DNA from 2 places in the Curtobacterium sp. MCSS17_007 genome. Region 2 is predicted to be linked to the other one. Evidence: riboswitches for the same ligand, from Rfam matches in the RefSeq annotation. Region 2 holds a riboswitch; the other holds the start of a gene.

Region 1 (4,868 bases), 310 kb from region 2:
TGCGCGGAGCCAGTCGGTGACGGTCCGGACGACCTCGACCGTGCCGAGCATGCCGGTCTTCACGGCGTCGACGACGACGTCGTCCGACACCGCGTCGAGCTGCTCGCGGAGGAAGGCGGCGTCGGGGACGTGCACCGACCGCACGCCGCGGGTGTTCTGCGCGACGAGCGCCGTCACGACGCCCATGCCGTAGCCGTCGTGGGCGGCGATCGACTTGAGGTCCGCCTGCAGGCCCGCCCCGCCCGTCGGGTCCGTGCCCGCGATGCTCAGCACGCGCGGTACCCGCGGCGTCACCGGGTGCCCCACGCGTCGACGAGTGCGGCAGCAGCGGCGCCGGGGTCCGCCGCGGCGCAGATGCCGGAGACGACGGCGACCCCCGCCGCCCCTGCAGCGCGCAGGGGTGCGACGTCGTCGAGTCCGACACCGCCGATGGCGACGCAGGGGACGCCGGTCGGGCGGGCGAGTCCCGCGATCCGGGCGAACCCGTCGTGTCCGAGCGCCGGCGGGTGGTCGGCCTTGGTCGTGGTGGGGTGGACGACGCCGACACCGAGCAGGTCGACGGTGCCGCGGGGGAGCCCCGCGACGACGTCGAGGTGCGCCGGGGTGTTCGCCGTGAGGCCCACGTGGGCGTCCGGCCCGAGGACGGCCCGGGCCGCCTCGACGGGCAGGTCGGACTGCCCGAGGTGCACACCGGCGACGCGGTGTCCGTCGCGTCGGGCGACGAGGGCCACGTCGAGCCGGTCGTCGACGACGACGGTCGCGCGGGTGCCCACGGCGTCGGCGACCGCGACGGTCAGCGCCAGGAGGTCGCGGGCGGACGACTCCTTGTCGCGCACCTGCACGAACCGGACACCCGCGTCGACGGCGGCACGGACGACCCCGAGCACTCCCGTGCCGTGCCGGTCGGCGAGCACCCCGTCGGTGACCAGGTAGACGCCGATGTCCGACGACGCGGTCACGACCGGACCGCCGTCGGCTCGGTGGTGACGCGGGCCTCGCGGACGACGTCCTCCGGCGTCAGCGACGCGAGCCGGTCGAGGAACAGCGGCTGGAACGTGCCCGGGCCGCCGGCGTCACGCGCCGCGAGCTCGGCCGCGACGGTGTGGACGGTGGTCGCCGCGACGGCCGCGGCGCCCGGGTCCTCCGGCGACACCGCCGCGAAGGCGGCGACCACGGCGCCGAGCGCGCACCCGCCCCCGGTGATCCTCGTCAGCAACGCGGTGCCGTTCGCGACCCGGACCACGCCGGTTGCGGGCGCGACGACGAGGTCCACGGGACCGGACACGGCCACGGCGCCCACGCGCCTCCCGTCCGACGCCCACACCGCGGTCTCCCGGGCGTCCTCCGTCCCGGCGGTGCTGTCGACGCCGCGTCCACCCTCGGCCGCGCCGAGCAGGGCGAGCACCTCGGAGGCGTTGCCGCGGAGCACGGTCGGCCGGAGTGCGAGCAGGTCGCGAGCGAGGGCCGTGCGGACCGGCAGCGAACCGACGGCGACGGGGTCGAGGACCCACGGGGTTCCGGAGTCGGTGGCAGCCGACGCGGCCTCGAGCGACGCGGCACGCGGTTCCGGGTGCGGTGTCCCCGTGTTCACGAGCAGGGCGTCCGCGACGCGGGCGAACGGTCCGGCCTCGGTGGCGACGTCGACCATCGCGGCGGACGCGCCGAGCGCGAGGAGGACGTTCGCCGTGACGTTCTGCACGACGGTGTTGGTGATGCACTGGACCAGGGGGCCGCGGGCGCGGACCCCCTCGAGCAGTGCGGCGGTGCGGTCGGCCCAGTCCGGGGACGGTGTGCCGGCGGGTCCGGGTACGGGCGCAGCAGTGTGCATGGACGATCCCTTCGCGAGTACGAGCTCGAGCAGGTTCGACGGGTGTGATCTCAGCCGCTCGGTGCGGCACCCCGTGTCTCGGACGACACCGTACACGACGCTGCGAGACCGTCGTCCGTCCCGACGCAGGCGCCGTGTGCCAGGGTTGACGGGTGCCTGACGTGACCCCTCCCGGACCCCCGCCCGGTCCCCGCGACCCCGGTGACGCCTGGGCGGTCGGACCCGACGGCACCAAGGCGTGGGGGCGCTTCGGCGCGGCGGGGCTGCTCGTCGACGACGGTGCCGGGCGGGTGCTGCTGCAGCACCGCGTCGAGTGGAGCCACCACGGCGGGACGTGGGGGATCCCCGGCGGTGCGCGGCACCAGGGCGAGGACGCCGTGACGGCCGCACTCCGCGAGTCCGCGGAGGAGGCCGGCGTCCCCGAGGACGGCATCGACCTGCGGCACGCGGCGGTGCTCGACCTGGGGTTCTGGACCTACACGACGGTGGTCGGGCGGGCGCGCCGACCGTTCGAGCCCGTGATCGCCGACCGCGAGAGCCTGGCACTGTCGTGGGTGCCGGTCGCCGAGGTCGACGACCTGCCGCTGCACCCCGGCTTCGGGGCCTCGTGGCCGGCGCTCCGCGCGGCGATCACGACCGCGCCGCACGTCGTCGTCGACGCGGCGAACGTGGTCGGCAGCGTGCCGGACGGGTGGTGGAAGGACCGGGCGGGCGCCGCCGGACGGCTGCTCGCGTCGGTCGGGGCACTCGCCGAGCGCGGTGTGGCGTCCGGGGAGCTCGCGCTGCCCTTCGCCCGGTGGTGGCCGCGGTGGACCGTGGTGCTCGAGGGGGAGGCGCGCGCTGCTGCACCGGCGGACGGTCGCGCGGCGAGCGACGCGGTCGAGGTCGTCCGGGCCGACGGCTCCGGTGACGACGCGATCGTCGAGGCCGCCCGGGCCGCTCGTGACTCCGGTGGTGCTCCCGTCGTCGTCGTGACGGCGGACCGCGAGCTCCGGGCGCGTGTCGAGGCCCTCGGCGCCGAGGTCCGCGGCCCCGGCTGGTTCCGCGAACAGTAGGACGGCGCGACGCCCAGGGCGTCAGTCCTCGGGCACGTACCGCTTCGAGGAGACCAGCAGGGCCGCCCACGACACCACCCCGAGCCCGACCACGACGGCCAGGATCACCGACACCGGGACCCCGGCCCCGCCCGCGATCGCCGCGATGACCGCCGGTGCCAGGAAGCCGCTGTACGCCACCGCGTAGAACGCCCCCGTCAGGCCGGCCAGGTCGCGGGAGCCCGCGATCCGCTGCACCTCGAGCAACGACGACACGAGCGCGGTCCCCATGCCGACGCCGATCACCACGTTCGCCGCGAGGCCGATCCACACCGACTGCAGCTCGACGGCCAGGAGCACGACGCCGATCCCGACGGTCATGACGGCGACCGCGGTCACGAGCCCACGCGCCGAGGACACCGAGTGCACCCGCTTCGCGAACGGCTGCACGGCGCTCGAGACCCCGAGTGCGACGACCGTCGCGGCGGTGGCGAACACGAGGCCCCACGGTCCGGTCGCGCCGGCGAGCCGGGTCGGCAGGTAGCCGTACCCGATCGCGGCCGAACCGAAGATCCAGGGCGCGGCGACGACGACCACGCGGGTGAACCGGCGGTGACCGGCGCTCGGGACGGCGAGCTGCCGCCACCACGGTCCGGCGAGGCCACCGTTCACCGCGGTCTCCGGCGCCCGCCAGACCACGAGTGCGAACGGCGCCGCGACGCAGACGTGGACGAGGAACGGCAGCACCTCGGGCGCCGGGCCCCACTGTGCGATGCCACCGGCGACGAGCGCACCGAGCCCGGAGCCGAGCGTGAACGCCAGGGAGGCGCGCCGTGCTCCTGCCCCGGCGTCGGCGTCGGGGTCGTACCGGCCCTGGGAGAGCTCCTTCACCCAGCTGTTGCCGACCGCCATCGCGATGCCGACCGTCACCCCCGAGAACAGTCGGCCCGCGGCGAGGAAGCCGGGTCCGAGCGGCCCGAGCGCGAGCAGCCCGCTCCCGACGACCGCTGCGGCGATCCCGACGAGCACGAGCGGCTTCCGTCCGTGCCGGTCCGACGAGGACCCGGCGACGAGCAGGGCGGGTGCGAGCCCGAGCACGTACACCCCGAGGAAGACGTTGACGAGCACGGACGAGTAGTGCGCCCGCTCCTCGTACATGAGCAGGAGCGGCGAGAACTGGTTGCCGCCCCAGGAGCACACGAACACCGCGCCCCAGACCATCAGCCAGGGCGGGAGCCGCCGCACGGCGGGGACGGCGCCGGTCGTCGGGATGCTCCCGGTCGCCCCGCTCACAGCGCACCCCGGTGGGACGCCACGTGCGCACGGAGGACCTCGGTGTAGCGCGCGCCGTCACCCGCCGCGAGCGCTGCCGCGAGCACCCGGTGGTCGTCGAGCGACGCCTGCAGCTGCTCGGGCTGCAGCCGCATCAGCTGGTGCCGCAGCCGCTGCTGGCGGTCGCGCAACGTGCGCGCGAACAGCACGGCGATCGCGTTCCGCGACGCGGCGATGACGGCGCCGTGGAAGGCCGCGTCGCTCTCGACGAAGCGGTCGACGTCCCCGGCGGTGACCGCGGCCTCCTGCTCGGCCAGCAGGGCCTGGAGGCCCGGGACCAGCTCCGGCACGCGGCCGTCGGCGACGACACGGGTCGCCGCGGTCGACTCGATCGCCTCCCGCATCTCGAGCACGTCGGTCGCCTCGTTCGGGGACATCGGGCGCACGACGGCGCCCCGTCGGGCGCCGAGCACGATGAGCTCCTCGGCGGCCAGGCGGAGGAAGGCCTCGTGCACCGGTGTCCGCGAGACGCCGATCTCCCGGCACAGCGCGTTCTCGCTGATGGCCGTCCCGCCCGGCAGGTCCCCGCGGACGATCGCCCGCTTGACGTGCTCGTACGCCCGGTCCGCCGCGGATCCCTCGGGTGTCGCGTCGCTCACGCCGAGTGATCCTACTCCTTGCATGCAACGATGCATGCCGACCGGAGCGAGAACGTCACACGCTGTTCGTGACCA
Region 2 (4,868 bases):
CCGAGGCGTCGGCGTCCTGACCTGTGCCGCCCTCGACCGCCTCGGTCGGGGACGACGCGTCCGTCGAGGTGGCCTCGGCCGGGTCGGCCGCCGACGCCGCGGGGGCACCCGCGGGGTTGGTGGGCGTGGAGTGGTGCGCGCCCGATGCCTCCGCCTCGGCGTCGACGGGGGTGGTCGACACCTCGTGGTCGGGCTCGGCGCGCAGCACGATCATCGAGCGCGCCGGGACGTCGAGCGGCGTGCCCGCGTCGAGGACCTCGTCGCGGGCGCCGGGTTCGGCCGTGTCGATCCGCACGGTCCACCCGGGCGAGTACTCCTCGGGCGGCAGCGTGAACGTCACGACGTCGTCGTGCGCGTTGTAGTAGGTCAGGAACGCCACGTCCGTGACCCGCTCACCCCAGCGGTCGCGTCCGCGGATGCCCTCGCCGTTCAGGTACATGCCGACGCTCTTGCCGAAGCCGGAGTCCCAGTCCTCGGGGTCCATGGCGTCACCGGAGGGGGTCAGCCACACGACGTCCGGCAGCGGTTCGCCCTCGCCCCGTCGCACGGGGCGGCCGTTGAAGTACCGGGTGCGGCGGAAGGTCGGGTGGTCGTGGCGGAGCTTCACCACGTCGGCCGTGAACTGGATGAGCTCGTCGTCCGCGTGCTCCCAGTCGATCCAGCTGATCGCGGAGTCCTGCGCGTAGACGTTGTTGTTGCCGTGCTGGGTGCGGCCGAGCTCGTCGCCGTGCGCGATCATCGGCACGCCCTGGCTCAGCAGCAGCGTCGCGAGGAAGTTCCGTCGGCGCTGCAACCGCAGGGCGTTCACGCTCTCGTCGTCGGTCGGCCCCTCGACCCCGGAGTTCCACGACCGGTTGTGGCTCTCGCCGTCGTTGTTGTCCTCGCCGTTGGCCTCGTTGTGCTTCTCGTTGTAGGCGACCAGGTCGTACAGCGTGAAGCCGTCGTGCGCGGTGATGAAGTTGATGCTCGCCTTGGGCGTCCGGCCGTCGTGCTCGTACAGGTCGGCCGAGCCGGAGATGCGCGACGCGAACTCGCCGAGCGTCGAGGGCTCCCCACGCCAGAAGTCGCGCACGGTGTCGCGGTACTTGCCGTTCCACTCGGACCACTGCGGCGGGAAGTTGCCGACCTGGTACCCGCCGGGACCGACGTCCCACGGCTCGGCGATGAGCTTGACCTGCGACACGATCGGGTCCTGCTGGACCAGTTCGAAGAAGGCCGCCAGCCGGTCGACCTCGTAGAACTCGCGGGCCAGGGCCGCGGCGAGGTCGAAGCGGAAGCCGTCGACGTGCATCTCGGTGACCCAGTACCGCAGCGAGTCCATGATGAGCTGCAGCGAGTGCGGGTGACCGACGTTGAGCGAGTTGCCGGTGCCCGTGGTGTCCATGTAGTACCGCTTGTCGTCCTCGACCAGGCGGTAGTAGGCGGCGTTGTCGATGCCCCGGAACGACAGCGTCGGCCCGAGGTGGTTGCCCTCGGCCGTGTGGTTGTAGACGACGTCGAGGATCACCTCGATGCCCGCGCGGTGCAGCTCGCGGACCATCGCCTTGAACTCCTGCACCTGCTGCCCGCGGTCGCCGGACGACGAGTAGTGCGAGTGCGGCGCGAAGAAGCCGATCGTGTTGTAGCCCCAGTAGTTCGACAGCCCCTTCTCCTGCAGCGTGGAGTCGTTGACGAACTGGTGCACGGGCATGAGCTCGAGCGTCGTGACGCCGAGGCGCTTGAGGTGTTCGATGACGGCCGGGTGTGCGACGCCGGCGTAGGTGCCCCGCTGCTCCTCGGGGACGTCGGGGTGCGTCTCGGTGAGGCCCTTGACGTGCGCCTCGTAGATCACCGTCTCGCCGTAGGGGATCCGGGGAGCCCGGTCGCCCTGCCAGTCGAAGAACGGGTTGATGACGACGCCCTTCATCATGTGCGGCGCCGAGTCCTGGTCGTCCGTGGAGTCCGGGTCGCCGAACGTGTACGAGAACAGCGCCTGGTCCCAGTCGATGTCGCCGCTGGTCGCCTTGGCGTACGGGTCGAGCAACAGCTTGTGCGGGTTGCCGCGGAGACCGTTCTCGGGGTCGTACGGGGCGTGCACGCGGAAGCCGTACTCCTGCCCCGGAGCGACGTTCGGCAGGTAGGCGTGCCACACGTGGGCGTCCACCTCGACCAGGTCGACGCACTCCTCGTTCCCCGCGTCGTCGAACAGGCACAGTTCCACGCGGTCGGCGACCTCGCTGAACAGGGCGAAGTTCGTGCCGCTGCCGTCGTAGGTCGCCCCGAGGGGGTACGGGTTGCCGGGCCAGGTGTGCAAACGGTCCTCCAGGTGTGGGTTCCGCCAAGGTATCGGCGCGGGCTGCCCGCGTCCGCAGACAACCCGCAGCAGTGGACGGATCCCGAGCGAGGCGCCCTGTGGAGGGAGCGCCGAGTAGCCTCGCGCGCATGGCCAACATCGTGAGTCAGATCGCAGACAAGGTGCGCCCGGTGGGCGTCTCGACGAACTACGGCGAGCCGGTCGAGGTCGGGGACCAGACGCTCATCCCGGTCTCCATCGGTTGGTTCGGCTTCGGTGCCGGAGGAGACGGCGACGACAGCGGCGCGGGTGGCGGTGGTGGCGGCGGTGCGTCCATCCCGGTGGGTGCCTACGTGCGCCGTCCCGGTCAGGACCTGCAGTTCGAGCCGAACCTCATCTCGCTGCTCGCGGTGAGCATCCCGACCATCTGGGTGACGGGCAAGGCGCTCAGCAAGGTGATCCGCGCCCTCAAGAAGTGACCCACCGGACGGGAGGCCCGTGGCGACGCCGCCACGGGCCTCCCGTCCGTCACGCGGTCACGACCGCGTCTAGACTGCTGCCACACACACGGGAGTCCGGGACCGCCGGGCTGAGAGGGAGCGAACGGCGCTCCGACCGTCGAACCTGATCCGGGTCATGCCGGCGCAGGGAGGAGTCAGCAACGATGCCTGCAACCATGCAGTCCGCAGTACCGTCCACCGCCCCGAAGCGCTCCCTGCGCTGGCGGGTCGTCGACATCGTCGTCGCGAGCGTGCTCGCCGTCGCGATCGGTGTCGTCTTCAAGCTCTGGGAGTTCGGCTACGAGCCGATCAGCACCGTCGCAGGCCTGGTCCTGCCCGGGACGCAGGCGCTCTTCGGCGGGGTCTGGCTGCTCGCCGGCCCGGTCGTCGCGATCGTCGTCCGGAAGCCCGGTGCCGCCCTCTACGCCGAGATGGTCGCCGCCAGCGTCGAGGCGCTGCTCGGTACCCAGTGGGGCTGGCTGACGCTCGAGGCCGGCCTCGTGCAGGGCCTCGGCGCCGAGCTCGTCCTCGCACTGTTCCTGTACCGGGCGTACCGGCTGCCGGTCGTCGTGCTCGCCGGGGCCGCCGCCGGGCTCGCCCTCGGCATCAACGACACCGTGCTCTGGTACCCGGGGCTCGACGCGGCGTTCAAGACCGTCTACGTCGTGTCCGCCGTGGTGTCCGGCGCCGTGATCGCCGGGCTCGGTTCCTGGCTGCTCGTGCGGGCGCTCGCCGCGACCGGTGTGCTGTCCTCGTTCGCCGCGGGGCGTGAGCACGCTCGACGCTCGACGGGGTCCACCGGGCAGGAGTCGACGGCCTCGACCGGCGTGACCGCTCCGGTCGACGGAGCGCAGTCCGGCCCCGCTCCGGCCGAGCGCGGGTCCCGCGCCGCCCGGTGACGTCCGTGTCGTCCTCGGGGGCGGCGCGCATCGCCTTCCGCGACTGGGGCTGGCGGTACGCCGGACGGGACGCCTGGGCGGTCCGCGGCCTCGACCTCGTCGTCGAGCCGGGTGAGCGCGTCGCGGTCGTCGGTCCCTCGGGAGCCGGCAAGTCGACGGTGCTCCGCGCGGTCGCAGCGGTGCTGGCGGACGAGCCGGACCCCGACGACGACACCGCCGCAGCCGTGCAGGGCTCGGTCCTGGTCGACGGCGCCGACCCCCGCGCGGTCCGCGGGCGGGTCGGCCTCGTCATGCAGGACCCCGAGGCCCACACGGTGATGTCACGCATCGGGGACGACGTGGCCTTCGGGTGCGAGAACACCGGGGTGCCGAGGGCCGAGACCTGGGACCGCGTCCGGCACGCGCTCCGCGTCGTCGGACTCGACCTGCCGCTCGACCGGTCCACGAGCCGCCTCTCCGGCGGCCAGCGGCAGCGCCTGGCCCTCGCGGGCGTGCTCGCGATGCGTCCGGGGGTGCTCGTGCTCGACGAACCGTGCGCCAACCTCGACCTCGAGGGCGTCGCACAGGTCCACGACGCCGTGCGGGCGCTGCTCGACACCACCGGTGCGACCATGCTCGTGGTCGAGCACCGGATCGGCACCTGGCTCGACCTGGTCGACCGGCTCGTCCTGCTCGAGCCGGGTGGCGGGGTCGTCGCGGACGGAGCGCCCGCGACGGTGCTCGCCGAGCACGGTGCCGCCCTGACGGCGGCCGGCGTGTGGGTGCCCGGTGCCGAACCGGCCCGGGGCTCGTCGCGAGCGGGCGGAACGGCACCGGGTGCACCGACCGTCGAGCGCACGTCCCGCCCGCTCGACGGGGGAGCGGTGCTGCTCGAGGCGCTGGGGCTCGCGACCGCACGCGGGGGCGTCCTCGGACGTGCCGGTGGGACCCGGGTCGGCAGCGGCATCGACCTCGGGGTCCGGCGCGGCCGGGTCCTCGCCGTCACCGGTCCGAACGGCGTCGGCAAGTCGACGCTCGGCCTCACCCTCGCCGGGCTCCTGCGACCCGCGGGCGGCACGCTCCGGGCGACGCCCGACCTCGCCGACGAGGCGGGCGACGCGCCGGTCCGGTGGACGAGCCGACAGCTCGCCGCCCGCATCGGCACGGTGTTCCAGGACCCCGGGCACCAGTTCGTCGCGCGCAGTGTCCGCGAGGAGC

What was found. A riboswitch is a leader RNA that binds a small molecule or an ion and turns the genes downstream of it on or off. The one in region 2 is predicted to bind thiamine pyrophosphate.
Region 1: linked by a shared signal. The riboswitch ahead of thiM (hydroxyethylthiazole kinase) and the one ahead of DEJ22_RS04445 (ECF transporter S component) in region 2 are both predicted to bind thiamine pyrophosphate.

The regions. Positions count from the first base shown of each region.
Region 1 covers NZ_CP126257.1:1,258,601-1,263,468, forward strand. Annotated here, with positions in the region: gene DEJ22_RS05960 (bifunctional hydroxymethylpyrimidine kinase/phosphomethylpyrimidine kinase) at 1-273, opposite strand, end outside; gene thiE (thiamine phosphate synthase) at 291-959, opposite strand; gene thiM (hydroxyethylthiazole kinase) at 956-1,828, opposite strand; TPP riboswitch at 1,817-1,912, opposite strand; gene DEJ22_RS05975 (NUDIX domain-containing protein) at 1,981-2,883, shown strand; gene DEJ22_RS05980 (MFS transporter) at 2,905-4,155, opposite strand; gene DEJ22_RS05985 (GntR family transcriptional regulator) at 4,152-4,793, opposite strand.
Region 2 covers NZ_CP126257.1:946,474-951,341, forward strand. Annotated here, with positions in the region: gene glgX (glycogen debranching protein GlgX) at 1-2,293, opposite strand, end outside; gene DEJ22_RS04440 (spore germination protein GerW family protein) at 2,422-2,751, shown strand; TPP riboswitch at 2,830-2,941, shown strand; gene DEJ22_RS04445 (ECF transporter S component) at 2,949-3,671, shown strand; gene DEJ22_RS04450 (ABC transporter ATP-binding protein) at 3,668-4,868, shown strand, end outside.